DNA from 4 places in the Lacticaseibacillus rhamnosus genome. Region 1 is predicted to be linked to each of the others. Evidence: predicted binding sites of a transcription regulator. Region 1 holds the regulator's gene; each other region holds the start of a gene.
What was found. Region 1 encodes NrdR, which represses ribonucleotide reductase genes. Its sites were predicted from a motif close to ACACNATATATNGTGT; they were not measured.
Positions count from the first base shown of each region.

Region 2: the regulator NrdR is predicted to act here: its motif matches at 1,571-1,586, upstream of nrdD (anaerobic ribonucleoside-triphosphate reductase).
Region 3: the regulator NrdR is predicted to act here: its motif matches at 4,535-4,550, upstream of nrdJ (ribonucleoside-triphosphate reductase, adenosylcobalamin-dependent).
Region 4: the regulator NrdR is predicted to act here: its motif matches at 1,712-1,727, upstream of nrdH (glutaredoxin-like protein NrdH).

Region 1 covers NZ_LR134331.1:1,747,190-1,755,009, reverse strand. Annotated here, with positions in the region: gene polA (DNA polymerase I) at 1-1,416, shown strand, start outside; gene mutM (DNA-formamidopyrimidine glycosylase) at 1,426-2,274, shown strand; gene coaE (dephospho-CoA kinase) at 2,271-2,873, shown strand; gene nrdR (transcriptional regulator NrdR) at 2,928-3,395, shown strand; gene EL173_RS08940 (replication initiation and membrane attachment family protein) at 3,471-4,817, shown strand; gene dnaI (primosomal protein DnaI) at 4,817-5,752, shown strand; gene thrS (threonine--tRNA ligase) at 6,289-7,820, shown strand, end outside.
Region 2 covers NZ_LR134331.1:154,183-162,002, reverse strand. Annotated here, with positions in the region: gene nrdD (anaerobic ribonucleoside-triphosphate reductase) at 1-1,455, opposite strand, end outside; gene EL173_RS00740 (ABC transporter permease) at 1,740-2,501, opposite strand; gene EL173_RS00735 (ABC transporter ATP-binding protein) at 2,498-3,427, opposite strand; gene EL173_RS00730 (PLDc N-terminal domain-containing protein) at 3,424-3,639, opposite strand; gene EL173_RS00725 (helix-turn-helix domain-containing protein) at 3,688-4,809, opposite strand; gene EL173_RS00720 (MFS transporter) at 5,039-6,253, opposite strand; gene EL173_RS00715 (ArsR/SmtB family transcription factor) at 6,606-6,950, opposite strand; gene EL173_RS00710 (heavy metal translocating P-type ATPase) at 7,046-7,820, opposite strand, start outside.
Region 3 covers NZ_LR134331.1:2,344,359-2,352,178, forward strand. Annotated here, with positions in the region: gene EL173_RS11710 (amidase) at 1-610, shown strand, start outside; gene EL173_RS11715 (cob(I)yrinic acid a,c-diamide adenosyltransferase) at 767-1,303, opposite strand; gene EL173_RS11720 (ECF transporter S component) at 1,319-1,861, opposite strand; gene EL173_RS11725 (DUF4430 domain-containing protein) at 1,858-2,250, opposite strand; gene nrdJ (ribonucleoside-triphosphate reductase, adenosylcobalamin-dependent) at 2,273-4,519, opposite strand; gene EL173_RS11735 (nucleoside 2-deoxyribosyltransferase) at 4,817-5,260, opposite strand; gene EL173_RS11740 (alpha/beta fold hydrolase) at 5,435-6,280, opposite strand; gene nusG (transcription termination/antitermination protein NusG) at 6,290-6,844, opposite strand; gene secE (preprotein translocase subunit SecE) at 6,946-7,116, opposite strand; gene rpmG (50S ribosomal protein L33) at 7,136-7,285, opposite strand; gene EL173_RS11760 (UbiA family prenyltransferase) at 7,583-7,820, opposite strand, start outside.
Region 4 covers NZ_LR134331.1:1,488,034-1,495,853, forward strand. Annotated here, with positions in the region: gene EL173_RS07665 (helix-turn-helix domain-containing protein) at 1-1,436, opposite strand, end outside; gene nrdH (glutaredoxin-like protein NrdH) at 1,797-2,027, shown strand; gene nrdE (class 1b ribonucleoside-diphosphate reductase subunit alpha) at 2,095-4,266, shown strand; gene nrdF (class 1b ribonucleoside-diphosphate reductase subunit beta) at 4,318-5,298, shown strand; gene EL173_RS07685 (LysR family transcriptional regulator) at 5,457-6,347, opposite strand; gene EL173_RS07690 (M13 family metallopeptidase) at 6,563-7,820, opposite strand, start outside.

The DNA of each region.
Region 1 (7,820 bases):
GAAAATAGCAATGATCTGGGTAAAATTGCAGAAGACCATGATTATCATGACTTGCCTCGCGATGAAGATGTATATGGTAAAGGTGCTAAGCGTCAAGTGCCTGAAGATAAACTGCTGTTTGAACAATTCGCTCGTAAGTCTCAGGCCTTATTCGCCTTGCGTCCTGATTTAACCGAAGATTTGGCTAAGCAGGAACAGACGGATCTTTTCACGGACATGGAAATGCCACTGGCGCGGGTTTTGGCGGAAATGGAAATTCAAGGTATCACGTTGAATGCCCAAACCTTAAAGGATATGGGAACCGAATTTTCGCAAAGCATTAAGGTGTTGGAAGAAAAAATTTATGGTGAAGCCGGCGTTAAATTTAATCTGAATTCGCCGAAGCAATTAGGCGAAGTGTTATTCGAAAAGCTGAATTTACCAGTGATTAAAAAGACCAAAACCGGTTATTCCACCAGTGTCGATGTTTTAAACGAATTGAAATCGGCTAGTCCAATTGTTCAGGATATTCTGGATTATCGCGGCTGGGCCAAACTAAACTCGACTTATGTGGTGGGCTTGTTGAAAGCACAAATGCCGGATCATAAAATTCACACCCGTTATTTACAGACACTGACGCAAACCGGGCGTCTGAGTTCCGTTGACCCGAATATGCAAAATATTCCAGCACGGGATGAAGGGAAGATTATCCGGAAAGCCTTTGTCCCTTCTCATCCGGATTGGCAGATTTTTAGCTCGGATTATTCGCAAATCGAATTACGCGTGTTATCGCATATCTCGGGTGATGAGAATATGCAACAAGCCTTTAAACACGGCGTTGATATTCACGCGAATACCGCCATGAAAATTTTTGGCCTCGATTCTCCTGATGAAGTCACGCCGGATATGCGCCGCCAAGCCAAGGCCACGAACTTTGGGATTGTTTACGGCATCAGCGATTATGGGTTGGCGCAAAATATCGGGATTTCCAGGAAGCAGGCTAAGGCGTTTATTGACGGTTATTTTGAACAGTACCCGAAAGTCCACGATTACATGGAAAATATGGTCAAGAAAGCGCGTGAAGATGGCTATGTTGAAACGCTCTTCCACCGCCGTCGTTATCTGCCCCAGATTCACTCCCGCAATTTCAACTTGCGCAAGTTTGCGGAACGAACGGCGATGAATACGCCGATCCAAGGGAGTGCCGCAGATATCATTAAAGTCGCGATGATTCGCATGCAAAAGGCGTTGGATGAGGCCCATCTGCAGGCGAAAATGTTGCTGCAGGTACACGATGAACTGATTTTTGAAGCTCCGACTGCTGAAATGGCGCAACTTGGACAATTAGTGCCTAAGATTATGGACTCGGCTGTTTCGCTGGCGGTACCTTTGAAAGTCGAAAGTCATTATGGACCGACCTGGTTTGATGCGAAATAAGGAGATCTTATGCCTGAATTACCTGAAGTTGAAACGGTTCGCCGTTCCTTGTTACCGTTAGTCAAAGATAAAAAAATCACCGCGATTAGCACAAACTGGGAGAAAATCCTCATCAATGGTTTGACAGCTTTTCAAAAACAGGTCGTGGGCGCTGCCGTCACCACGATTGATCGCCGCGGTAAGTATTTACTGATTCGGCTTAACAACGGCATGGCGATTGTCAGTCATTTGCGCATGGAAGGCCGCTATTACGTTGTTTCGGATGCCAAAACGCCGCTGGATAAGCATGATCATGTGACGTTTACCTTTCAGGATGGCAGCCAGTTGCGTTACCGCGATCTGCGCAAGTTTGGCCGGATGCGGCTGATTCACACGGGTCAGGAGCAATTGGTGCCAGCGCTGGCCAAGCTAGGACCGGAGCCGACTGCTGCTACTTTTAGCGAAAATGACTTTTCCCAGAAACTAAAACGGCATCATAAAGCCATTAAATCGGTTTTGCTGGATCAAACTGTTGTGGCCGGAATCGGCAATATTTATGCTGATGAGGTCTTATGGCTCAGCAAGCTCAATCCCCTGCAGCCAGCTAATACCTTAACCAAGGCGGAGGTTCACACGTTACATGATGCGATTATCAAGGAATTGGACGACGCCATTGCCGCTGGCGGGACCAGTGCCCATACTTACGTTGATGCTGAAGGCAATCGCGGTTCGTTTCAGGATGCTTTGCATGTCTATGATCGTGAAGGGACGCCTTGTGATCGTTGCGGCACCACGATTGTCAAAATCAAAGTCGGTCAACGCGGCACGTATTATTGCCCGCATTGCCAGCCGCTACATCGAAGGGGGCAACTGGCATGACCTTTTTGTTAGGGCTGACAGGCGGCATCGCGTCAGGCAAATCAACGGTAAGCCGGACATTTAAAGCGGCTGGGTTTCCGGTGGTGGATGCCGATGTGATTGCCCGGCGCATTGTTGAACCGGGTCAACCGGTGCTTGCGCGAATTGTCCAAGCGTTTGGGCCGGGGGTCTTACGCAAAGACGGGACGCTTGACCGGGCCAAACTGGGCGACATTGTGTTTTCGCAGCCGGGACGTATGGAAGCATTGAACCAAATTAATCGCCCGTATTTGCGTGCAGCGATTAATCAAGCGCTTGCTCAAGCCAAAGCAGGCGGTGCTGCCATCGTTGTTGGGGATATCCCGCTTTTGTATGAAGCTGACTATGCCGATGCGTTTGATGGCGTTGCGGTGGTAACGGTTGATCCTGAAGTGCAATTGGCGCGGTTGATGACGCGCGATGGCTTAACCAAAGAAGCTGCCCAAGAACGCATCGCTTCTCAAATACCGTTATCCAAAAAAGCGGCAATGGCTGATTTTGTGATCGATAACAACGGGACACAAGCAGCGACGATTGACCAGGCAAAAGCCTTGATTCACCGGCTTGAGCAACTATCATAAGCGGCTTGCACGTGCTATAATAAGCTATCAAACTTTGATTAAGAAGGTGGAGTCGTGCAATGTCCCCATTGCCATCATAATAGTTCGCGGGTTGTCGATTCGCGTCCCACAGACGGCGGTCGGGCAATCCGGCGTCGGCGTGAGTGCGAGAACTGCGGGTTTCGTTTTACAACTTTTGAACGCGTTGAACAGACCCCGTTATTGGTCATCAAAAAGAATGGCACGCGGGAAGAATTTAACCGCGAGAAGATTCTCAAAGGACTCATCCGGGCTGCTGAAAAACGGCCGGTGACCATGGAACAAATGCAAGGGATCGTGGATTCGGTTGAAAATCAACTGCGCGCGATCGGTGAAAATGAAGTTTCCAGTCAAGCAATTGGCGAATATGTCATGTCGAAATTAGCGGATGTCGATGATGTCGCTTATATTCGCTTTGCCAGTGTTTACCGCCAATTTAAGGATATGTCCGTCTTCATGCAAGAGCTTCAGGATATGATGAAGAAGGAAAAGACTAAGAAGTAAACGTAATTGAAGCAATCAACAAAACGGACCTGAGGCGATTGTCTCAGGTCCGTTGTCTGAAAAGAGGTGAAAGTCATGCAGCGCCCTGATACGTTTATTCCGCAAGCCGGGTTTGTGTTGACCAAAGCAGGTTATTTTAGTGACTTTGACGAAAAAGTGGCAGTTTCGCTTTATCAACCCTTAGTTGGCCCGGTTCCGATGGCGCTTTACCTGAGCTTATGGCAAGAAGTCAAAGACCGCGCCTTGGTCACGGATCGGCGGCCGCAACTTTGGTTGCTGGATCTTTTGGATATTGACATTGAGCAGCTGTTTGTTGCGCGCGTGAAATTGGAAGCAGTGGGGTTATTACGCACTTATTCGCAAGTTGACTCATTGGGCCGTTATTATGCGTATGAACTTTACCCACCGGTGAGTCCCGATGCCTTTTTCAAAGATGACCTGTTAGGACTCCTGCTGTATGACAAAGTGGGCGAGAATCGCTACGATGAATTGGTAGCCAAGTTTAGCTTGAAACCGGTGCGGCGTCCGGAATGGCAAGAGATTACCGCCAGCTTCTTGGATGTGTTTCGCTTTGACCATGATCTCAGCCAGGAACCACCGGCTGTTGTGGCCGCTAAAGAAGCCGTGACCCAAAAGCCGGCAAGTCGTCCACGGTTGGGAAGCGGGGATGGCTACGATTGGGACTTATTAAAATCGTTGTTGGCCAATAGCAATCTGCAAACCGGACAACTGACTAAACATCAAGCGGCACTATATCAGGTAGCGGCATTTTACGGCTTGCAACCGCCTGATTTTGCCCGCCTGATCAGTCGCGCAACCGATGTTATGACGGGAAAAATCGATTTGAATCAACTGCGCCGGCTAGCCGAACAAAGCTATACGCGCCAGCAGCCACATGCCAAACCGCAAACTCCAACCCAGACGCCAAAAGTAGCAAGTGCTGATGAGGCATTGCTTAAGCGGGCCAAAAGTATGCCACCGCGGCAGTTTTTAACTGCGGCGAAACAGGCTAAAAACGCGCGCATGTATCCGGCTAACAACGAACTGCGCGCCATTCAGCAATTGAGTGAGCGCAATGTTTTTGACGCACCGACGATTAATATTCTGATTGATTATATTCTCAGAACCAACGACAGTATTAATCAGGCGTTGTTGGATGCGATTGCCAACAGCTGGTTAAAAGCCAATGTAACCAGCCCGGAAGCTGCCTTAAACCAGATCCATGCGTTTGAGCAGCAAAAGGCGACTGACCAAAAACGTCGTCAAACTCAAACAAAAGGCACGCGGCAAGAAAAGCTACCGGATTGGGCTAAGGAAGGTTATCAGCCAAAGAAAAAGAAGGTCAGTGAAGCTGATCGGCAAACCTTGGCTGCCCAATTGGAGAAACTTCGGCAGCTTGGTGATAAAGGAGGTAAGAACTAATGGAAGATATGCGTAAGCGTCTGGCCATGTTGATGGATTCCCGACAGTGGCGGGAGCGGTATTTTAAGATGGTCAAAGAAGCATTGCAGGATCCGGAAGTCCAGACTTTCCTGAAGCAGCATGAAGCGGATTTAGCCAATGATGCCATTGACCGCGGAACTGCCAAGATTTATGAATTTGTCAGTGAGCGTAACAAGATTGCCCGAGGCGAATTACCATTGGCGCCTGGCTATCAACCCAAACTTGTCGTGGCAAATGGTTTGATTGATGTGGCGTATGAACCGACTGATGCGAAAGTAGCGGCAGACGAAGAGGCCAAGCAAGCCTCATTGGTGACCTCTGTGAACATGCCTAAAGATATTCGCGATGCAAGCTTGGACAGTTATGATCCAACCGATGACCGACTTGATGCACTTTTGGCCGCAAACCGGTTTGTTTTAGCGGTTGTTGCCGATCCTAAGGCGTTTCATCAGGGATTATATTTAAGTGGGCCGTTTGGGGTTGGCAAGACATACTTGTTAGGTGCGATTGCCAACGATTTAGCAAGCAAAGGCGGCATTGCAACCACATTAATTCATGTACCGACATTTGTCGTTGAAATGAAGAATGCAATCGGCAATAACAGCGTGTTGAAAAAGATTGATAGCGTGAAGCGGGCACCGATTTTAATGCTTGATGATATTGGCGCCGAAAGCATCAGTCCATGGGTTCGGGATGACGTACTGGGCATTATTCTGCAATATCGCATGCAGGAGAAAATGCCGACGCTGTTCAGTTCAAACAAGAGTATGGCCGAATTAACCGAGTCATTGGCAGGGACGGACCGGGGCAACTCGGAAATGTTAAAAGCCAAACGCATTATGGAGCGGGTACGGTTCTTGGCAAAAGAAATTACCGTTGACGGTGAAAATCGCCGGAACCCTTTGGCAGATTGATCAAGATCATGACAAGCCGGTATGAAACGATCGAGCCGGCAAAACTATTTTCTGAAACTTGCTTGCACCAAAGCGGACATTGTGGTTCAATGTAGCTATCGAAGACGGAAGCAATAAAGGATCATCTACTAGAGAGTAAGGCCGTGGCTGAAAGCCTTGCAAGATCTGATCCGAACCACTTCTCGAGATTGCCCTAATGGCCCTGTTGCGCAGGTTACGCGCTAATGAAGTGGCCCGCAGCAAGACTGTCGGCAATCTGGGTGGAACCGCGATCACAAATCGTCCCTGATGTCTCTTAGGAGATATCAGGGATTTTTTGTGAGCGCGATCCGGCGCGCTTAGGAATCGGAGTGTAAGTGGCCTTGAGCGTGTTGGCCGGGCTTTGGCCATTGCGTTCAAGGTCCTTACACGCAGATTCCTGCGCCGGGGAGCGCGTTATAGAAAGTAAGCGCGAGCCAGCGCGATTTTCCTCCCCAAGTCAGAAGTGGCACTCGGTAAAATGGTTTCTTCGAAAAAACGACAAAGGAGTCTTACTTATGGCATTAGATATTACGTTTCCAGATGGCAGTGTCAAACAATTTCCTGATGGTACAACGGTAAAAGCCATCACGGAAGGCATTAGCAATAGTCTGGCAAAAAAGGCTGTTGCTGGTAAATTAGACGATGAATTGATTGCATACAATGAACCGATTGCCCATTCCGGCAAACTGCAGATTATGACCAAAGATGATGCAGAAGGGCTCACGGTTTTGCGGCAGACGGCGGCATTTGTTTTAGCAGCAGCACTCAAAGCATTGTACCCTGATATCCATTTTGGCAAGGGCCAGGCCATAGAAGACGGTTTTTACTATGATACCGATCGTGCGGATGGACAAGTCAGTGTTGATGATTTACCGACAGTCCAAAAGAAAATGGAAGAAATCATTAAGGCTAACGCTGCCTTGGAGCCAGTGGAGCTCAGTCGGGCAGAGGCTTTTGACCGTTTTAAGGACGATCCGTTCAAAAAGCAACTGGTCGAAGCTGCCGGCGATCCGATTAAGGGTTATAAGCTAGGCGATTTTGTTGATTTTGAAGAAAAAGTCTTGCTTCCTAGTCTTAAGGATTTGAAGCATTTCAAGCTGCTGTCGGTTGCCGGCGCCTATTGGCAAGGTAAGAGCAGCAACCCGATGCTACAGCGGATTTACGGGACCGCTTATTGGAGCGAAAAAGGCCTTGAAGATGATGCTAAGCGGCGTAAGGAAGCGGCTGAACGTGATCACCGGGTTATCGGCCGCGACTTGGATCTTTTCTTCGTTGATCCTAAAGTCGGCGCTGGGTTGCCGTACTGGATGCCAAATGGCGCAACGATTCGGCGGGTCATTGAACGCTACATCATTGACAAAGAAATTGCCGATGGTTACGAACATGTTTACACCCCCGTGCTTGCCAACCTTGACTTGTACAAGACGTCCGGCCACTGGGATCATTATCGTGAAGACATGTTCCCGCCGATGGACATGGGCGATGGCGAAATGCTCGAATTACGTCCGATGAACTGCCCAAGCCATATTCAGATTTATAACCATCACATCCGGTCTTATCGAGAATTACCACTGCGGATTGCTGAACTAGGGATGATGCATCGGTATGAAAAATCAGGTGCTTTGTCTGGTTTGCAACGTGTTCGCGAAATGACTTTAAACGATGGCCACACATTCGTTGCGTTGGATCAAGTCCAAGAAGAATTCAAAAAGATTCTGCGCCTGATCATGGATGTTTATGAAGACTTCAACATTACCGATTACAGCTTCCGGCTTTCTTATCGTGATCCTAAGAATACCGAAAAGTATTTTGATGATGACGAAATGTGGACCCGTAGCCAGAGCATGTTGAAAGGCGCTATGGATGACTTGCACCTAGACTATTACGAAGCCGAGGGTGAAGCAGCCTTTTATGGTCCAAAGCTGGATATCCAGACTAAGACCGCGCTTGGCAACGATGAAACCATGTCAACGATTCAGTTAGACTTCATGTTGCCGGAACGCTTCAACTTGACTTATGTCGGCAAGGATGGCGAGGAACATCGGCC
Region 2 (7,820 bases), 1.4 Mb from region 1:
AATGCTATCGGTATCGGCTAAGCGGTGGCCAAATGCACCATACTTGTAAAGAATCGGGGCACTTTCCGGCGTGGCTTGTTTGGTTCGTTCAATCTTGTAAAGCAAACCTTCCTTGCAGATGCGCATCCGTTCTTCAAAAATCTTCCAAAACTTATCTTTATCGCCTTTGGACTCCATAGCAATCCGCGGTAGGTTAACCGTAATAACGCCGAGATTCATGCGCCCGGCATTGACTTCCTTACCTGTTTTCGGATCAGTCCAGCCTTGCAGGAAACTGCGACAACCCATCGGCGCTTTGAAAGAGCCAGTCAGCCGCTTGATTGTGTCATAGGAAACCACATCAGGATACATCCGCTTGGTGGCGCACTCAATCGCCAACTGTTTGATGTCGTAGTTCGGGTCTTCCGAATTAAGGTTCAAGCCGCGTTTTAACGTGAAGACAAGTTTCGGGAAAATCGCTGTCCGGCGTTCCTTGCCCAGACCCAGAATTCGGATTTTCAAAATATCCTTTTGAATTTCACGTTCAATCCAGCTAGTGCCAAGACCAAAGCCCACGGTCACAAACGGGGTCTGTCCTTGCGTTGAATAAAGGGTGTTAACCTGATATTCCAGCGTTTGCAAGGCATCATAAATATCCTTCTTAGTCTGCTTCACTGCCAACGCTTTGAGGGTGGTGGGATCATCAATCACATCGCCGAATTCACGCAAATGCTTCTGGTAATTTTTCTCGGCAAACGGCGCTAGCACCTGATCTGTCCGGTCACTGGAACAGCCACCATATTGACTGGAGGCCACGTTGGCAATGATTTGTGTCATCTGGGTCACCGCCACCTGAATCGAGTGGGCCGGCTCAACCTCGGCGTTCCCAATGGAGAAGCCGTGATTCAACATATAGTCAAAATCAATCAGGCAACAGTTGGTTTCCGCCATGAACGGGGTATAGTCAAGATCATGCCAATGAATGTCGCCACGCAAATGCGCATTGGCAACGGCTGGCGGCAACATTTTCAAGCCAATCGCTTTAGCCACCGCACCGGCTGTCAAATCACGTTGGGTCGAGAACACCCGACTATCCTTGTTAGCATTCTCGTTGACGACGCTCTTATCGCGATTGACCAGTCGCGCAACATTGTAATTAACGTCTTGCTTCTGTTTGCGCGCTAAATCACGCTTCAGCCGATATTGCGTGTAGGCTTCTGCCCAGTCGTACTTTTCGGCGGCAATGAGTGTCTGCTCGACAACCGTTTGAATTTCGGCAATCTCAACATCATCATGATACCGATCGCGAATCTTAGCCGTAACCGTATCCGTCAAGTGGTCAATGGTTAACACATCGCGCGGTGACAGTTTCGCCACACTTTCTGCCGCTTTGGTTATCGCGGTGCTGATCTTGGTCGCATCAAAATCAACGATCCGCCCATCCCGTTTCTTGATTTGTGTATAAAATTCGATCATGGCTAGTCCTCCTGTACCCTTACTTGCAAAACTTGTAACAATGTATTTAGTATACAAGATTCAGAAGCAAAAGTAACGGAATATCTACCAAATTTTGTGGTTTGTTAAAATAAGCATACACTATATAGTGGTTTTACATCATTTGATTGTTTGCGATTTGTTTTTAAAATAACACCATTTTAGCAGCGAGTTATAACCTCCGCGCATGTTAGCCATTCATTCCTTAGCCATAAAAATAGCTGCTTACCGAGAAAACACTTCTTCACTAAGCAGCTTGTCCTTTTTTAAAGTCGCTTTAGATTCAAGACCTTGATTGCGGCGAAAAATAAGCCACCGCCGATCACCAAGGCCACCACCATTGCAGGCCAGAGTTTAGCAAAATCAGCTGCATCTACCAGAATTTTCATGTTGTCGCTGATCAAACTGATCGGATTCAGATTGTGTCCTTTTTTAATCATCTGGGCCACGTACAGCAACGCCACGATGATCACCGTGAACAACAGGCCACCGTACTGATTAGTTGCCAGCGTCGAACCGAACACAATGAGACTCAAAAAGAAAAACCCGAAGATTACCAGTGGCAGTACTGCTAATAACACATGGGGGCTGTGTGTATCGGGGAAATAATAAGCGGTATAAGCCCAGGTCACCGCAAATGCAAGGCCGATACACCAAAGCCACTGCAATAGGCCAACCACGGATTTGGCAACAATCACCGACCAGCGGGGCAATCCTTTTGTCACCAGATTGATAAGCGTCCCTTGTTGAATCTCCTGACTGACACAGCCGCCCAGCATCAGTGCAAAGACATAAATGCCCATCTGCGTGAGGTTCTTATAATACTGGGTCCAGGAATCTAAGGAAGTCGGCGTCGGTACGGTCACCTTCACGCCACCTAGTCCACTTTTTAATAACTCCGGCAACAATTTTGCCATCAACGGGCTTAGAATGCCGAAAATCAGAAAGACAACCGTCAAAATCAAAAAGCGGTGCGTGCGCCAACTTTCGATCAGTTCCTTCTTGGTAAAAACCATCGCGGCAGTCATTTGATCACCTCCATGAAAACCTGCTCAAGATTCGCTTCCCGCCGTCTAAAGCTGCTGGGTACTAGTTGCGCGGTCAACAACGCCGTCAAAACCCGATCAGCCGTTGCAGCGTAACTTTCCGAGTAAGCAACTGTTACCTCAGATCCACTTGTCCTCACCTGTTTTACGTAACCGTCATGTTGCTGCGATGCTAACAAAGCCGCTGCTTGTTGTGCTCGCGATGGCGTTTCAAACGTTAACTGCAATTGAGGTTTGGCGTATTGTTTTTTTAAGTCGGCCAGCGAGGCACTCACTTGTAGCCGCCCTTGATGCAAAATGCCGACGTGATCACAAATACGTTCCACATCGCTTAAAATATGCGTGGAAAATAAGATCGTTGTCTGTCCGCGCAAACTTGCCAGTAGCGCTAGAAATTCCGTGCGCCCTTGCGGATCAAGGGCGCTAGTCGGCTCATCACAAATCAGCAACTGTGGTGTATTGAGCAGCGCCTGCGCAATACCCAGCCGCTGCCGCATCCCCCGTGAAAAACCGCCAACCCGCTGCTTAACACCCGCCAAACTTACCCGATCCAACATCGAAGACACACGCTTAGTTAACACCGCCCCGCGCAACCCGGTCAGTTCACCGCATAAGCGTAAATACTCCGGCGCCGTCATATAAGGATAAAATGCGGGCACATCCGGTAAATAACCAGTGACGCTATTGGTTGTCGTGTCACCAAAACGAACTGGTTTGCCTGCGACTTCAATCTTCCCCTGATCCGCGCGCACCAAGCCTAAAATGAGCTTCATCGTGGTCGTTTTGCCTGCACCATTTTCACCGACAAAGCCGTAAATAGACCCAGTCGGTAAGGTTAGATTAAGATCCTTAAGCACCTGTTTGCTTCCGAAACGCTTGCTAACATGCTGCAATGTCAAAATGGTCACGACTGATCCTCCCGTCCAAAGACAAAATAAGCAATGGGCCCAATGATCTGAATGAAGATCACAATCACCAGCCATAGTGTACGGTTGCCGATCCGATAATGCGGATGTCTCAACACATGAACCACGGCCGTAATCATTAAGCCAAACTCCAAAATGATTAACGGGACTAAAAACGGCCAATACGTACCAAAAAACGCCCAATTTGTTTGCATTCTAAATCCTCCATGATGTGTCCACCGAAAATGGCTTCGATAAACGCGTTATTTTTGTGTCTTAAGTTGTTCTAATTCCCGTAGCAAAGGTCGAATCCCAGGCCGCTGTCGTAAAGCTGCCAGTGTTGGACTTTCCAAGATAAAAGTAATCACTTGTTGCTTAGCATGACTCGTAGCTCGCGGCATTTGCGGGCCTAAGTCCAACTGATTCAGCCAGGGGTCAATAGCATCAAAATACGCATCGCCATGCAGTGTCCAGGTTAACTCGCCTGTCATCAGAGCCCGCACAAAGCGGCGTAATACTGCTTCGGCATTGTCTGCTTGCACTTGCTGGGCAAAGCTCGTTAACGCAGCCAGCTGAAAGTTCGCCCAAACCGCCGTATTCAGGTGCACCAAATCAAACGCCGCGGCAATGGCTTGGCCGCGCTGATACGTTTTCTTCAACCTCTGGGGATCGTCACCAAGCAACGTCATATAATTCGTCAGCTGACTCATCATGATACTCAAGTCCTGCATCAACCCACTCTGACTCGTCGCAATGGCCCGTTTCAAATCGCCTTTTTGTTGAAACGCTCCGGCAATTAAACTATCTGCCGGTAATTGTTCAGGGACATATTCGCCCAACAACGCCAATACCTCATCAGGCCGTTTGAGTAATAGCAGGCTATAACCTTCCAACTCAACGGCTTTAGCAGTCAACCGCAGATCGCCACTGTTTTGGTGCACACGGACGAATAATTGCTGTGCTTCAGTCACATAAGTTTTCATTTTGGCTGTTTGTGATTCACCAGGTAACAAGTCATAGTTATTCAACAGCAGCAGCCCCATTTGCAAAAGGAACGGATAACACGAATAATAACGACGAATTAAATTACGAATGGACGTCAACACCCGAGCAGGCGGCTGAGTTTCAAATGCCTGCTTCAGTGACGTATAAATACGCCTGATTTCACTTGGCTGCAATTGAGCATCATATGCCATCAATTGATCGATGCTAACATCAAAATAAGCAGCAAGAATTGGCAGCAGCGTAATGTCAGGGTAACTTTGGCCAGTCTCCCACTTTGATACCGAGGCTTTGGAGACCCCGACAAAATCAGCCAACGCCTCTTGTGTCACGCCCTTTTGCTTCCGAAAGGCACTGATGACAGCACCGACATTAATTTCCATTCGGCTTCCTCTTTTCTGTTTCTATAATAATTGTAATGGTCGCATTGGGTTATGTATATCGAGCTTGGGTAAACTTACGGGTATCAAAATCAACTGCTGCGATACAATGATTCTCAATATCTTGTTTATGCGCAAAAATGACTTTGTATATAAGCGTTAATGTAACGCATATATACAAAGTCATTTACTCATTTCCTGGCGCGACAAAGGGTGAACTGTCCACAACATTTTATTCGCTTTCTTGCGGTTTTGATTTTAGACTAAAATGAACGAAAAAAAGGATCATGACAATCGCGAACATTGAAACCATCACTAGCATCGGAATGGTTCCATATACTTGAATCAACATACCGATTAACGGATTGAGCAGCATCGTCACCAAACTAGTAGCAAATGAAAGGCCTGAGATTAAAGTTGCCCGCGCAGAGTCTTTCACCCACAGATTCAACATTTCCAGAACAATCGGATCTAGAATATCCACTGTTATGTACAACAAGCAAACACCTGCAGAGAAGAAATAAATACTTGCTTGCATCTGAAGGATCACCCCCAGCCCTAAAATACCGGCTACGATAAGCGCCAATGTTTTAGAACTGACCTTGGTAAGCCGATAAGCCTGAGCTGCCACCAATCCGCCCACAAAACTAAAGAGCATAAATATCAGTCCATTTGCAGAGGAAGAAAAGCCGAGTTTGGAAAAATACGCCGGCAACATCGCAAAAATGGCATTTACCATTGCAGATATCAAAGCCGTAAAGATAAATAAGGACAGAACATTGGTCGATGCTTTAATTTCCGCAAAAACGGTGAGGATATTCTTAACTTGACTAGGTTCCTTAACTTTTTCAATTGTTGCAGTGACACGTTTATCTTCCCGCACAGAAAAGATAACCAGACCCGCAACTGCCACCATTAACGACTGAAAAAAATACGGTAACACGCGATTAATTGCATATAAAACGCCGCCTAAAAAAGTTGCCGCGCCTACAACAATGGCCCCGATAAACTGTGCCTCACCACGAATCTTTGCGTACTGTTTGGCCAGACCGTCTCTGCGAATGGCTTCAAAGAAAAGCGCCTCATCCGCCCCACTAAGCAAAGCGTTACCCACGCCTTCCAATAAAAAAGCACCTAACAAGGTCGTAAACATAAAATTGTGACCTACCAAACTGGCCGATATCATGACCATAGGCGAAATTGTCAGTAAAACCAAGCCCCAAATAATAACCGCTTTTTTTCGAAAAAGATCGCCTAAAACACCACTCGGCAATTCCGATGCAAACTGCGATAACAAAAATACCGACTGCAAAAGTCCGAATTGTACTAAATTGAATTTTAGAAATTGGACAACAAAGATGATATTGATGATTCTGGTAAATCTAAGTTGCGTGAAGACTGTATACCAATAGTACTTATATCTATTACTTATGGGCCGCCCAAACATATAACACCTCCATAACACCTTTAAGTTTCGAACGCTTTCATTTTAAATTTCGTTCGGTCAAATCCCTAGTCTACAAATGAAAAGAGACGCTGGCTCGCCAATGCTTAAGTCGGACGTATTAGCTGTCATGAGTGCTACCATTTAGCAAACTGCCCGAGCGCAGGGATTTAATGATGGTATCATTTGCTTCTAATAATGTAAATATCAGCTTTTAGACGCAGCCCCTTCTTCTGCTAAGATAAACGGCAATAAACGCAAAAAGACAGGTGCCTTCCTGATAGCCGGAAAGACACTTGCCTTTACAAAAGATAATGCCAGGCTGCACGTTGGCGCCGCCTGTTATCGCACCTCATCACTGCCCATGCTGCTTTTCTTCAATATGCGCCTTGGTCAACGCATAAATCTCCAACACATGGTCATCGACTAAATGATAATAAATCTGCTTGCCGGATCGCTCACCGGCGACTAATCGAGCCTGCTTTAATAACCGTAACTGATGCGACACTGTCGACTGGCCAAGATCCAGCATGGCTGCAAGATCGTTAACGGTAATGGGTCCTTGTGCAATAGCGAGAATAATTCGCATTCGCGTGGGATCGCTCATGGTTTTGAATACATCAAGAACATCTCGTAAATCGGCGTCATCCGGAATTTCACTGTTATTGGCAGCTACCGCATGAACATCATTCGTTGTCATCGCAATGCGCTCCTTATGATACTTAAGCCTCATTTTAGCAGACTTTGGTATTAAAAGCGCAGTTTGTTATGCAACGATTCACCGAGCCGAACCCGTTACCCTAGCTGTGGTTGCACATGCGGTGTTTGTGAATGTGTTCCTTCTTCCGTTAGCAAAAGCCGCAAACCGTTGAGAATCACCATGAGCGTGCTGCCTTCGTGAAGAAAGACGCCCCAGGCAATGTTGGTTAACTGCAGCACATTTAGCGTGACTAAGAGCAACACCACGGCCATTGAAAAGACAAGATTTTCAACGACAATACGGTTCATTTTGGTTGAAACCTGATGGGCAAATGCAAGTCGGGAGAGATCGTTTTTGATCAACACCACATCGGCAACGTCAATGGCGACATCGGTTCCTGAACCCATTGCAATGCCGACTTCTGCGTTTGCCAAAGCCGGCGCATCATTCACGCCATCACCCACCATCGCTATTGGCCGCATTGTTTCCTGCAATTGCTTAACCACCGCTACTTTTTGATCTGGCAGCACGTTGGTCACAACCTGTTTGATGCCTAAATCGGCGGCAACAGCCTCACCGGTTTGTTTCGCATCGCCGGTAATCATAACCGGTTGAATATCATGATGTTTCAAGTAAGCAATGGCCGCTTTAGCACTGCTTTTGGCTTCATCCATCAACGCGATTAGGCCCACCACCGTTTGATCGACTGCCACAAAAATCACGGTTTTCCCTTGCTGCCCCAACGCCATGGCGCGCTGCCGGAAAAGCGCAGGCGCATGCGTAAAACGTTGCGGTTTACCCACTGTATAGGTATGGCCTTGATAATCGGCAGTTAACCCTTTGCCGATTTCGTTGTGAACGGTGTCGATC
Region 3 (7,820 bases), 600 kb from region 1:
GCATACCGTGACCGAAGCTGCTCCGGATGTGGACGGTGTGGCACTCATGCAGGCTTATTATCTGATGAATGGTGGCGAAACGGCTGCCATGTTCCAAGCCTACACCGATCAAACCGGTCGGACGGTTACGCCTAACGATATTGAGTTAATCACTTGGGCCATCTATCAAGCAGGGTTGCACACCACCGCCGCTGATTACAGCCGGTCGTTAGCCATCTGGGATCGAGCCGCTGAAGCTTACAGTCGGTTTCACGAAAGTTACGACTTGCTGTTAACCCCGACCACCGCCAAAACCGCCCCGCGCATTGATGCCGCGTTACAATCACCAGCGATCATTAAAAAAATGCACCACGCAGCCGAGCTTGACCCAAGCGAACAACAAACGCTGATCTGGGATTTATTCGAACCCAGTCTCACCTATTCACCATTCACGCAACAAGCGAACTTAACCGGCGCCCCAGCCATCAGCTTGCCGACCGCTATTTCAGATGAAGGCCTGCCACTAGGGATCCAATTTACCGCCGCCAAGGGTCGTGAAGATCAACTTCTACGGATCGGCTATTGGTTTGAACAACACCATCTTTTGAAAATGTTGCCTGTAGCGGAATAAGATCGCCAGCCGCAAGCCAGCCTTCGTAAGCGACAGAATAGCTTTTAGTTAAAAATGCGTTCCACTATCACAGTATGCAAAAAGCCTTGGTCCAATTTTTCGGATCAAGGCTTTTTACTTGCGGGTCTTTCAAACTAACGATCACACTAACCTTGTTTACTTACTTTTCACCTCAGCAACGCCTGCTTTGAAGTTGACGTAGCGTGCCAACGCAAAAAGATAGTCAGATAGCCGGTTGCTATATTGCAATGTGACGGCGCTCAAAGTGTCATCTTTAGCAGCTAATTGATCCAATGACCGTTCTGCGCGCCGGGCCACTGCTCTGCCGTATTGTAACGCGGCTGCTAGCGGATGTCCGCCTGGCAAAACAAACGCTGTGATATGGGGAACGGCGGCCATCATTTGATCAATCGCATCTTCTAGTGCCTTCACATGTGCTTCTGTGATCGTTTGGTGCCGCGGAACCGCAATATCCGCCAGCAGCTCATATAATTCCCGCTGCCGTGCTTGCAACGCTTCTGTAAGCCAGGCAAATCCTGGCGTTGCCTGCGCTTGAGCAGCAACATAGCCGAGCCACGAATCGAGTTCATCAAGATCGCCTAGTGCCACAATCTGCGGATCGTATTTTGGCACCTTCTTACCGTTAATCTGTTTGGTCGCACCGTGATCCCCGACTTTTGTGTATAGCTTCATGACTGCCTCCTGTCTTCAACCCTGATGAGAAAAGCGTTTCAATCCCTGTTGCAAAACCAGCACCACAATCGGATAAAACACGAGATTTCCAATGACGTGATAAGTATCAAACAATAAACCACTTAAATAATAAGCCCAAAAGCCAAGACCATTCAAACTGCCAATGACGGCCATTCCTAAACTAACGATGAACCCGTATAAGTAGCCAAGCAGACCGGCTATCCCAATCTGAATCCAAAGTGTGAGCCGAATCAGCGGTATCAACGTTACGCTAACTTGAACCACGACTAGGCACATCGCATAAGCAACAATCTGCGGCAACGTCCACAAGCCAAATCCTAAAATCAGATTTGAAACCACCAAGGTACTCATGGTCAAAGCAATGCCCCACCGAAATCCCAGTAGCAGCGTTGTCACCATCAAAATATCCGTGACGGGCTGAACATTAGGAATCGGTACTTTAATAATGCGCAAAACCGTACACAAGGCGGTTAATAAACCAAGCAAAGCCACCGCCCGGACAGGCGATGGCTTTTTGGCTGCTACTGGCAGCTTCATTTAGTCACACTCAAGTCAAACACAACTTTATCATGGTTCTTAACCGGTTGCTGCGAGGCACCTTTTTTAGCCATCTTGCCATTGATGGTGTACAGCCAGTATGTTTTCTTGGCAACATTTTGCTTCTTGCCAGCGATCTCAGTGATGAAGCCCTTGGAAGCCTTGACTTTCCAGCCCTTCTTCAAACCGGTCATAACAACAGATTTTTTAGGTTGCGTGATTTTCTTATTCGCAAATGCCTTACCGTTTTCCTTCAGTTGATACGTGACCACAATCTGATTGGGTTTGCTGCTGCTTTTGGCCGTACTGCTAGCACTGCTGCTGCACCCGGTAAGAACCAACATCGCAGTGAAGAAGACAACCAGTGACCGTAAAACTTTCTTTAACATGAACCTACATCCTCCATATCGTTTATTTAATCGGGCAAGCACCGCCAGCACAATCGGTTTGATCCACTAATCCGAGATCTTTTTGATCATGATCGGCATTTTGAGCCGCAAAAACCGCTGCAACCGAACCGTGAATCTGTTGGCATTTCTGCTTGTAAGTCTGGACGTCAATTGGTTCTTTTGGTGCTTGTTTAAAGCCTGCGCCAACGTATGGCAGCATTGACGTGGACTTGATGACATGCCGATATTGTGATAATAAGTCAGCAATCTGGTCAGCTTCTTCAGGCTGGAAGGTCACGGTGCAACTCACCGCATTATCAGACCAGTATGTTTGCAAGAACGCTTGGGTGGCAATTTGTTCGGCAATCGAAACCGTGCCTGCCGAAGCAAATGCCGGATCATCCGCATGCGCTGCACGAATCGGAAATTCAACGACCATCGTATTTTTAGTGTAAACATCCGGTTCAATGTGATAGCCACATGCCTTCAGTGCCGGCAATAGCGGATCATTGGCCTGGAACCGAATCCGTTGAATCAAATAACCGGCATAATGGAAATGCATGCCTTCGGAAACACCCGCCAATTTAGCCACAGTTCCGGATGGTTTAACGGTTGTGTGCTTGCGCGACGGTTCGCATCCCAAGGCTTCAGAATAAGCTTTATCTGCGTTGACCACCGTACGATAAAGTCCATCAACCGCTTGTTTAATCTCAGGATCGTAAATCGGTTTCTCGACCATTTTTCCCGTATGCGGATCAACAACCGGTTCAAATCCGGAAACAACCCGATGACCGAAATCATCCAGGAACCAGTCTTGAATACCGGACATCGAAATGCCGATTCGCCGGTTCTTCTTGATAATATCGCGTGAAACCTGCCAGTCGTAGTTGCTAAAGGTGACCCGTTTAGCATAACGCGCCGCCAACGTGAAGGCTTGTTTTAGCTTCCAACCTTGCTGCACGGCCACAACCGGGAATACTTCAAATAAATTGCAGGGCTCACCGTTGGCCAAAGAAATTTCGCCGCAAGGATTTGTCCCTTCGACATCCGGATCATTGGCGGCATTTTCGCCATCGACAATGCGTCCATAGTGCCGGGACAAGTCGAGATTGACAATACCTGGTTCGCCATTTTTGGCAATCGCCGTCGCAATCGGTGCGTAGGCTTCAAACTGGGTATCAATCGCAACACTGTTATTCGATGCCCAACGATGATGATACAGTTGCTTTTGATCCTGCTTCATGGTGATAAACGCATCATCATCAGCAGATCCTAACGACATTTCGGCAGAGCGGCGAACATTACCTGCGACAACGGTTTTACCAATCAGATTGCCAATATCGGTTGCATCAACCGCTGTCAAATGCTTGCCAACTCGCGCATTAAGCACGTTATTGATATCCTGCAACATTTCAACTAACGGCATGGGCCCTGAAGCCGTACCGCCAAAACCATGAATGCGCGCGCCTTTTGGTCGAATATTGGTAATGTCTAATACCAATTTCGTTTGGCCACTAGGATTAGTTGCGGCAAAATGGTGATCAATCACCTTGGCATTGGCCAAAACCCAGCCTTCGCGCGTATCCGGCAAAACATACCGATCGTTGCGTTCGGTTGCATGGGCTTGTTCCCATGCTTGTCGATCAACCGCGCCCATCTTAAGTGAAGCTTCATAACTGGCGCTGCGCCGATCAATGACAATCGTCAAATCAACCGCACTGGCTACTGGTGGCAACTTGGCGATATTGTCTTTGGTGACGGAAAAACCAACACCGCCGCCTTTCATCAATTCATCAAACATGAAAGAATATGGCATCGAAACAGCAGGCTGATCAGCAGAAAAATCGGTTGGCACAATATGTGAATCGCCATATGGTTGGGGACGAATCGCAATAAACCAGCAATTATTCAATGCATCGCCATTACGCTTTTGATAATCCGTTCCGGAAATCCAAAGGTTACGGCCAGATGGCGTGCCTGCCAACCCATAAATAAGTTTGAAAAGATTGCGCGCCTCTTTTTGCAAGGCCGTTACTACTTTAGGATCCGGATCCGCAGTATGTAAACGCGGATCAAGGTTAATATTGCCTTCAACAACGCGCTTGACGGTTTCATCCCAATTCTCGGTTCGCTCTTCATTCGGCAGCCACCGCGCATAGGTCCGCTTGTAGGTTACCCAGCCAAGCTCCCCCCAGTGCGGCTTAATTTCTTTCTTAACCTCGGCAATGAATTCAGGCGCCAAGGTGATCGGTTTCATCATAACTTGCATATCCGTCCCTCCCGTATACAAGATATGGTATAGCCAAACGAATTCAATATCAAGATATAGATTAATCAATAACAATTCGTTAATGCTGACGATGACCGGTCAAACAGATAATGGCGGGCTTTTAAAAAATTCAGGATGACATTAAAAAAGCCAGCGTTACATCACGCTAGCAAGTTTTCAGTTATCATCATAACGCGCTCCGATGCAGAAACCTGCGTGTAAGGATCTTGGTCGCAATGGTCAAAGCCCGACAAGGCCACTTACACTCCGGTTTCTAAGCGGCCCTGTTCACGCTCACTAAAACACCGGTCCCACATAAGGACGAACGAGCACATGATCTAAATCCAGTGTTTTCAGCTCGGCAATATCTGTTACAAAACAGGTAATGGAGCCGGCGAGCATCAGGTTCATTTTCATGTCCGTCAGTTGTAGCGCCACAATTGGCATGTGGTGCGCATACGCATAGCCGATCTCAAAGGCGGTTCCCGGATCAGGGTCTTCGCCAATATAATCCAAAATCGCGACCATCACCGTTGCTTGGTGCAAGCCGCGAATATCTTCACCAAAAACCTGTCGCTGCCAAGCTGGTGAATTTTCCGTCAAACCTGCTTTGTTAGTATCATCGCGTGGTGAAAAAATACCGCTAACGGACTCATTTTCATTTAAAGCCGCTAATACCTGATTCAACCGCTTTGTCTGCGCGGGATCAAAAAAAGGAGCGGCAAGATAGACTTGGGCCATATTTTCCTCCTAGCAAGCATTGCGGCAACTTTATTGTCGCCAATGCCTTATTTCCGGTGACAGCAACTTGCGGGTAAAACATAAGGAACCTTGGCCATCATGGTCAAGGTTCCTAAGCAATGCCAAAAATAATGTGCCGTTGCTTATCGCGCAACCGATATCTTCTGACAATAGCTAAAAATCGCGTTGCTGCTGCCATAAATATTCAACAATATCATGATCAACGAGGCGATTCTCATGGAGCAAACTGTGGGCTGCCCGCGGTCCGCGAATGACGACCTCCGTATAGTCCTTGATCCGATCCTTCACCAGATAACGCACCGCAAAACTGCTGTTAATCGCAACCTCGCCGTCATGGCGACCTCCAAGCATCAAGTCTCCGGCAATGTTCAGCCATCGCAAATCAGAAGGAAGATTGTCAATGGTGCGCTGAAATTGCTGATAAATTGGGGCTGTGTGTTCCGGTCCCTGACGCGTCAACGACCAGTTTAGAATCGGTGAGCGCTGAGCAACTTCTAAGTCATTCATAGGCGCAGCAATAGTGACTAGGTTGGCGACTGGCACAGCTGGTTTGCTTAATAAATACAACACTGCCGTCACGCCGCCCATTGAGTGTCCAATCAGATTAAGCTGACTGAAAGCTTGTTGCGCCTGTAAAGCCGTAATCACGTGATTTAGTCCCCGTAATTGCGCAGCTGGGCGCACGGTTTTATCGGTGAATAGCACTTGCACCGCAGCATGATGATTCAAGTTCAACCGACCACGCAAACGCACCCTGCCATCAGGGGCAACAATCGCGACAACATCTTTACTCAAGCCATAACGACGCTGCATACGCCACAACATATGGCCGAATGAATACCGCGTACCTAAATGGCCGGGGATGAACAAAGTCGGCGTTGCATCCATGACTAATGGCACCGGCGCATATCCGGGACGACCCAGTAATATAAAGTCTGCTAAACCGCCCGCAATCACAACAGTGCCAACTGCAATCACGAGCCAAAACCAGCTGCTCATGAGCCTTGCCTACAGTTTGTCGACTTGATCAAAATCCAGTTCAGCAGTGACTTCGCGGTCAAACATTTCGGTCACGACTTTGAGCTTCATCTTGTCTTTATCGACAGCGGTTACTTTACCATGCATCCCGGTAAAGGCCCCATCAATAATCGTAACGGGTTCGCCCACATCAAACTCAACATCCTGATGCCGTGTGCTCATGCCCATTGAATGCAAGACACTTGCAACTTCTTCAGGCAACAATGGCGCCGGCTTTGAACCTGCACCATGGGAACCCACGAAACCGGTAACGCCAGGCGTGTTCCGCACTACGAACCATGATTGATCCGTCATGACCATTTCGACTAACACATAACCCGGGAAGGTCTTCTTCATTTCGATCTTCTCTTTGCCGTTCTTTTGCTCGTGTTCTTCTTCTTCCGGAACAACTACCCGGAAAATATAATCATCCATATTCATACTGCTGGTCCGTTGTTCAAGGTTTGTCTTCACCTTATTTTCGTAACCAGAATAAGTGTGCAAGACATACCAACGTTTCTCTGCTGATGTAACTGTTTCAGCCATAATGTTCTCCTTTTAGTGTTTTGAGTCAAAATAAAAAACCGTCATCGAAGGCGGTTTTGCGTTGCTCATAGTATAGCAAAAATAAAGCAGTTTGTCAGGTCTTAATATAAGAAGGCTTGGAAGACTGCATTGATAACCCAGTCCACACCCGCAAAATAGATCGCAAAAATAATGGAAGTCATGATGACGGTAAACGTATCACGCCGCGTCTGCTGGGCAGTTGGCCAAGTGACAGCTTTCATTTCCGCGAAAACACTTTTGATAAATTTCATCATTGCGCTCCTTCCATTATTACTTGGTTTCTTGATGGACCGTCACGCGGCCACAATGTTTACAAAACTTTTTTAACGTTAACCGTTCTGTTCGTTTTGGGTTTTCGGGAACAAAATAATTCCGTTGCCCACAAACCGAACAAGCTAAAGCAACTTTCTTTACTGACATCTTGTTCCCTCCAGTCACGTCCAATATCTTACCAAGATTACAAACAGATAGCAAGCAGAGGTTCGCGCCGGTAAGTGTCAACTTTTTCTCGGTTCTACTCTAATTAAGTGATTTCCGTTACTCCGAGCTGGCTCCGCGGTGGCGAGGGCTGGCGACCGCGCAGCTAGAGTGGTGGGCACGACTGAGCCCGCCACCGCTCCGCCAGCTCTTGCTTTCTATCTTAATATTCTAACAAGGTGGACCCATCGCACTGCTACCAACTACCATGATCGAGTCTGATATTTTGAACTCACACCCTCAGAAGAAAATACCAAGCCACAAGGTCAACAGTAAAGCACCGCCAACGATCATTAAAGATTGAATCGTAAAAATAAAAGTTTTGTCTTTGCTTGGTGCTTTAGTGTACCGCCGCGTGTTTTTCTTCACCACCGGCCAAGTCAACATAACGAGTAAACTCCACCATGGCAAACTGCGGGTCAAAACACCTAGCAGTAACGCAACAAAGGTACAGAAGGGTATCAACCGGTACCAACGT
Region 4 (7,820 bases), 260 kb from region 1:
TGACGGGAGCGGTGGAACAATTCTTGATAAAGTGCTGACCAGCTCTCGAACCGATCACTTGCCAAATAAAAAACAGGCGTGTCTGGTACAATCGGTTCCTCACCGGGAGCCAGCGCCTGAGCAGAAATCACGAGGTCCGGGTGTTGGGCAACAGTTACCAGTCGAATATAGGCGGGATGCATCAGATTAAGACGGACTGTTTCGTACAAAGGTTGTGGCATCATGGGATCAAGTGCCACTTTGAGTTTATCTGAAACGGCACTGTCGGTCATGAATGGCCAAAGTAATTGATAGAATCCGTCAACGATTTCAGGCCGGGATTTTTCGGTCGGCAGTTCCCGGGCAAAAAAGGCCTTAATAGCTGTCTCCAGACGCGGATAAAACGCGCGCATGGGACTGGCGGTTTTGGTTAAATCAATGTAAGCGCCGCCTGGGAAGATGCGTTCGCTAATTAAAATTTTTAGCAAGTTACCTGCCAAGGCGAGATCATTGGTCACGGATGGTGAAATTCCGACGAGTCGTGTGCTGAGTTCGGTGCGAATCTTAGCGACCGTTTGCCATGCTGGCGTCTCGTTAGCGGCATGATAGCCGACCAAGGTGGCAGCATCAAATTGTTGTTCCGTATGAAAGCGTGGAATCCGCCATTGTCCGAGATAAAGATAGAGCATCTCGGCTTCAGCAGTGGCTCGTGGCAAGTTTGCTAAAGGTGCAGGTATTTTTTTAGGTAATGATGGCTGCGGTTTGAGCGCAGAAAAGTTCAAAGTACCGGCAATTGAGTGGTGGGCCTTAAGGCGATGCAAATTAATATTGGCTGAAAATAGCAACTGGGCGACCGAGAAATCGCGTTGTACCATGCCGGCCGCTTGCAACGCTTTGATGAGTTGGCGTGATTCGGGCAAAATATCGGCGAACAACGGATTCCCGATATCGACCAGTTGCCACAATAATTGGCGATAGATTTGGCGAATTCGCGGTTCAGAACCGATCAGCGATAACGGGGTCAAATTAATCGAAACTTCAGCTCGGCGCAAATAGAGTCGTAATGCGGAAATTCGGCGAAAAAAAGCAGCGCGGGAAAACCCGGTTTCAGTCAATAGATCTGAAAGCGTTGACGTGGGCGCCATCAAAGTTTTGACAAGTAGTTTCCCCGGCAGTGACCGCCGATATAAAAATATGCGATAACGAACGCGACTGATGGCAGGCGGTGCCGTCATGTTGCTATCACCGCGGTGCAATAACGGTGGTGCAGCAGGATCAATTTCATGCAAATCAGCGGCTACCTTCTCCATGAGCCGGCGAAGTTGCCGATAACTTTCACCACGCGCCATTGAGGTAGTCACAATGTTAAGCTGGTGGTTGGGTGCGTCGCGTAAAGTGCCGTAAATCGCTAACCGGTCTCGTTCTTCGCGGTCTAGAAAAATTTCTTCAAACGCCATGGTGCCGCCTTCTTTTTCAAACTTTGCTATAGTATAGCAAATGGCGATTGTAAACTAGCTAAATAATGCCTGCTTGAGGCCACCCCTATTTTGAATCATTTTTGCCGCTCATTCAAAGTCTTCAAAGTAGCGACCACGTTGACGTGATGGTCATTGACAATATTTAACGCGTCCTTTTGCCGGTTGCCACTGGCGTTTACTATGCAATCTTGGTATACTAAAAGTAAGCAGAAATCGGATCGACACCATATGCTCGGGGGTATCAAAAAAATTAACCCCAAGATATGGTGTTTTTCATTGACAGGCACCCCAATATTGAGTATTCTAAAAGACATAAGATAACAAGAAAGGATGATACCTATGCGTAACATCACACTGTTTACGCGCAATGGCTGTCCGCAATGCCGGATGACAAAGCGCTACCTCGATACCCATAACATTTCATTTACCGAACACAATATCAACGAAGAACCTGAATACATCGACTACTTGAAGAAAAAGGGATTCCAGCAGGTTCCCGTTCTCGAAGCAGATGGGCTTGATTCATTCTCCGGGTTCCGACCGGATGCCTTGAAGCAACTGGCTGTTTGATCAGCCAGTTTTTTTATCGCATCGAAACTAGCAAGGAAGATTAAATGCAGCGAAAGCAGGGATTAGCATGTCACTAAAAACCATTAGTCCGGATGAGGTTACTTATTACGCACTTAACAACGAGATTAACATTCCCGTTAACGACCAAATTCCGCTTAACAAAGATAAAGAAGCATTGCAGGCCTTTTTGACCGAAAATGTTGCACCCAATACCATGAAATTTGCTTCATTACAGGAGCGCTTAAAGTATCTGGTTGAACATCACTATTATGAAGCAGACTTTTTAAAGAAATATCAACCGGCCTTTTTGGAGAAGTTGAATCAGTTTCTCACCGCGCAGCATTTCCAATTTAAGTCGTTCATGGCTGCGTATAAATATTATGCTCAGTACGCGTTAAAAACCGATGACGGGACGCAATATCTTGAAGATTACAAAGATCGCGTTTTCGCTAATGCCCTTTTCTTTGCGGATGGTAACGAAGATTTGGCCGTTGACTTAGCCGATGAGATGATTCATCAGCGCTATCAACCGGCTACCCCATCCTTCCTGAATGCAGGTCGGGCGCGGCGTGGTGAACTGGTCTCTTGTTTCCTGCTGCAAATCACCGATGACATGAATTCAATTGGTCGGGCAATCAACTCGGCTTTGGAACTTTCCCGTATCGGCGGCGGTGTCGGCTTGACGCTGTCGAACCTGCGTGAAGCCGGTGCACCGATCAAGGGCATTGACGGTGCTGCCAGTGGTGTCTTGCCAGTCATGAAGTTGCTGGAAGATTCATTCTCCTACAGTAACCAGCTGGGTCAGCGCCAAGGTGCCGGGGTGGTTTATTTGAACGTCTTCCATCCGGATATCATCAGCTTCCTAGGCGCTAAGAAGGAAAATGCCGATGAAAAGTATCGGGTGAAAACGTTGAGCCTTGGTGTGATTGTGCCAGACAAATACTACGAACTCATCAAGGCTAACGCTGACATGTACCTCTTCTCCCCTTATTCAGTCGAACGCGCGTATGGCAAGCCATTTTCTTACGTGGATATCACGAAGGAATACGACAAGATGGTAGCCAATCCTGATATTAAGAAATACAAGATCAAAGCGCGCGACTTGGAAAACGAGATCTCCAAGTTGCAGCAAGAATCCGGCTATCCGTACATCATTAATATCGATACGACTAATCGCGCCAATCCGATCGAAGGTAGGATTATCATGAGTAACCTGTGCTCTGAAATTATGCAGGTGCAGGTTCCGTCTAAGCTCAATAATCGTCAGGAGTACGAGGTCTTAGGGACAGATGTTTCTTGCAACTTGGGGAGTACGAATATTCCTAACTTGATGCACAGCCGTGATTTTGGTCATAGCGTCGAAGCCATGGTACGCGCGCTCACCTATGTCACGGATCACAGCAACATTGACGTTGTGCCATCCGTGCAGCATGGCAATCACCTTGCCCACAGTATTGGCCTTGGTGCGATGGGCCTGCACACCTATTTTGCCAAGAACCACATGTACTACGGTTCACCGGAAAGCCTTGATTTCACTAACATCTACTTCCTGCTGCTTAATTATTACACGCTCAAAGCTTCCAATAAGATCGCTAAGGAACGCGGCGAATCCTTCCACAACTTTGAAAATAGCAAGTACGCAGATGGCAGTTATTTTGACAAGTATCTCAATCAAACCTGGGCGCCGAAGTATGATAAGGTTCGCGACTTGTTCAAAAACATTCACATTCCAACGCAGGCTGACTGGCAGGCACTCAAAGAAGATGTGATGAAAAACGGTTTGTACCATCAAAATCGGATGGCAGTTGCACCTAATGGCTCAATTAGCTATATCAACGACACCAGCGCTTCATTACAGCCAATTGTCAACCGGATTGAGGATCGTCAGGAAAAGAAAATCGGTACCATTTATTATCCGGCACCAGGGCTTTCCAACGACACGATGCCTTACTATCAAAGCGCCTATGACATTGATATGCGCAAAGTCATTGATGTCTACGCAGCAGCCCAGCAACATGTTGACCAGGGGATGGCGATGACGTTGTTTATGCGTAGTACCATCCCAGCTGGCCTTTATCCGTGGAAAGATGGTCGTACTGATAAAATGACCACCCGGGACTTGAATATCTTGCGGAATTACGCCCACTATAAAGGCATTAAGTCCATTTACTACATCCGGACTTATACCGATGACCAAGAAGAAATCGGCAGCAACGCTTGTGAAAGTTGCTCAATTTGATAATCTTTTAACAGGGGGATCTCCCCTGTTTTTACATAAGGAGCGAAGAAAATGGTAAAACAGTATATTGCGATTAACTGGAATGCAATTGAAGATGAAGTAGATAAAGCCACTTGGGAAAAATTAACCGAACAGTTTTGGCTCGACACCCGAATCCCCTTGTCCAACGATTTGGACGATTGGCGTTCATTGAGTCCGGATGAACAATGGGTCGTTGGCCACGTTTTCGGCGGGTTGACTTTACTGGATACCCTGCAAAGTCAAGACGGTATGGCAAGTTTACGCCAAAACATCCGGACCCAACAGGAAACCGCGGTGCTTAATAATATTCAGTTTATGGAAAGTGTCCATGCGAAGAGTTATTCATCAATTTTCTCGACGCTGAACACGCCTGCCGAGATCGATGAAATCTTTGACTGGACCAATCACAATGAGCATTTGCAGTACAAGGCCAACAAAATCAATGACATCTATCACAACGGCTCGGCACTACAAAAGAAAATTGCCAGTGTTTTCCTGGAAACGTTCCTGTTTTATTCAGGCTTCTTTACCCCGCTTTATTACCTGGGCAACAACAAGCTGACGAATGTGGCCGAAATTATCAAGCTGATTATTCGGGATGAGAGTGTTCACGGAACCTATATCGGCTATAAATTCCAGTTAGGCTTCAATGAATTACCGGAAGCAGAGCAACAACAACTGCAGGATTGGATGTACGATCTGTTATACGACCTCTATGAAAACGAAGAAAAGTATACGAACGATCTCTACGCTAAAACCAAATGGACCGATGAAGTTTTGACTTTCCTGCGTTATAACGCCAATAAGGCCCTGATGAATCTGGGACAGGAAACCGCCTTTCCGGATACCGCCGATGACGTTAATCCGATTGTAATGAACGGCATTTCAACATCAACGGCTAACCATGATTTCTTCTCACAGGTCGGTAATGGTTACCGGCTCGGTCAGGTCGAAGCAATGGAAGATGATGATTATTCATTCTCGACTGAAGATAAAGGGCACAAGGATTAAAATGACCTTGCTCATGACAGTAAAACAGCCTTTGCAGACAATTATTTTTGTCTCAAAGGCTGTTTTTGTTTGCCTGAAATCGTATAAATACTGGGGCCAATTCTGATAAATGACGCGTAGAATGGTGACCGGCTTTCGCTTATAACCTGACCACGAGATTACGATTCGGTTTTATCAGACGCAATCTTCTCGTGGACAAGTTCCAAAAAGTGTTGCGCGATACGCGAAAGCTCCCGATCCCGTTTCCAGACCAACGCAACCGGATCGGCTAGTGCAGGTGCTAACGGACGAAAAGTCAAGGAAGTATTAGACGTTTGGGTAGCCAGGTATTCCAGGCACAATGCCCGCCCCAAACCGACTGCTGTCATGCCTAATGCATCAGCAGTTAAGTCATAAGTTCCGACAATATAGGCTGGATCCAATCCCTGGCCAAGCCAATGTTCAAAACTATTGCGGATGTGCGTTGCTCGTGGCAGGATCAGTTCACTGTCACTGATATCATTTGGCGTAATTAACAGATTATCAGTCAGGGGATCCTCGGTGTCCATCAAGATTCCCCACGCATCACGCATGGGTAACAACAACCGTTCATATTGCGTGTGCTCTTTACCCGGACGCAGAATAAAGTCATACATGCCGGCTTCCAGGTTAGCTACCAGACTTTCATCTGATCCATACGTCACGTGGACATGTAAGCTGGGGTACTGAAGCCGCAAAGATTGCGCTAACTGGAGCATGAGTCGTTTGCCGCTAGTTTCGCCTGCACCGATATAGAGATCACCGCCCAAGGCATGTTTGCCTTGTAAATTGTTTTTGGTCCGTTCGGCAATGGCGGTCAATTCGCGTGCTCGATTTAGTAGATAGGTACCATCTTCGGTCAAGGTGACGCGGCGATTACCCCGAATGAGCAACTTGACGCCCAGCTCTTTTTCCAGATCCTTGAGCTGGCGCGATAGCCCTGGCTGAGATATACCTAATGTTCTGGCTGCAGCGGTAATACTGCCATGATCTGCAATTTCAATGAAGTTGCGCAACGTCTGCAGTTCCATGTTCTCCCCTACTTCCTATCAGTCCTAATTATCACAAGTGCTTTCCTATAACAATTATAGCCCATTAGCGGCACTTTGTATTCCCTTTCACACATCATCCTTTATCTTGGCAAGTGTTCGCTGGCAAAGGTGTTCGCTCACCTAATCCGCTTGACCGTGAAAATGATAGTTTGATTCAAAAAAGCATCGGCTCAAGTGAGCCGATGCGGATGGTGCTACCAGATTTGAACGCGCTTTTCCGGCGGTAAGTACATGCCATCGCCTGGTTGAACATCAAAAGTTGTATACCAATCATCTAAATTGCGCGGTTGGATGTTGGCCCGTAATTCATGGGGTGCGTGGACATCGACTGCTAACAACATCTTGGCGCGCTCTAAACGCGATTTTGAACGCCAAATGCGCGCCCAATTGATGAAGAATGCGCGTAAATCAGCATCCTTTTCCCGTTTAGCCGTATCCAACGCCGCTGCTAATCCGCCGGCATCGGCAATATTTTCCGAAACCACTAATTTGCCGTTTACTTTGCCGGCTGCCGTTTCCAGACCGTCAAATTCGTCAATCATGGCTTGGGTCAATTCATGGAAATGATCAAAATCGGCTTTTTGCCACCAGTTGGCCATGTTGCCGTACTCATCGAACTGGGCACCATTGTTGTCGAATCCATGAGAAATTTCGTGCGCAATGACCGCGCCAATCCCGCCAAGATTTTCCGAAGCGGTTTGCTTTAAGGAATAAAATGGTGCCTGTAGAATGGCGGCTGGGAAAGTAATGTCGTTTTTGGACGGATCATAGCTGGCATTCACCAAGTGTCCGGGCATGTTCCATACCGTGCGATCAACGGGTTTCGTCAGTTTATCAAAGTTATACTGTACTTGCACCTTGCGCATGGCAAATAAGTTTTCTAGCAATGAGCGATTGGGATCAACATGGAGCAGATCGTAAATGGCTTCAGGATGATCCGGATACCCCATTTTTAATACCATCTTATTTAACTTAAGAATGGCTTTGTCTTTCGTTGGCTGAGATAGCCAGTCAGAGTTAGCTAAGCGCTGTTTGTAAGTTGCAATCATCTTTTCAACTAGCTGGGTGACATCGGCTTTTGCTTTTTCCCCGAAGTAGGTCCGCCCATAATAAATGCCAATTGGTTCACTGAAGTACCGGTTGGCGACCCGATAAGCATGCTTAAGCTGATCAGGCGATTTCGGTGCACCAGATAATGCGCGGTTATATGTACCGCTCAATTGCCGCAGTGGTTCGCTCAAGAAGCCGGCCACGTCACCTAGCGTCATGACATAAAGCCAGTCGCGATAAAGCTTGAAGTTGGCTTCATTAAATAGCTGGTCAAATTCATTCAAAAAGCGCGGATCCGCAACCACAATTGTTTCCGGCACATTCTTGAAAATGGTCTTTAAGAGGTCTTCAAAATTAAACGGCTTGAGCTTCTCAATGACCGTGCTAGTTGGCGTTGGATTA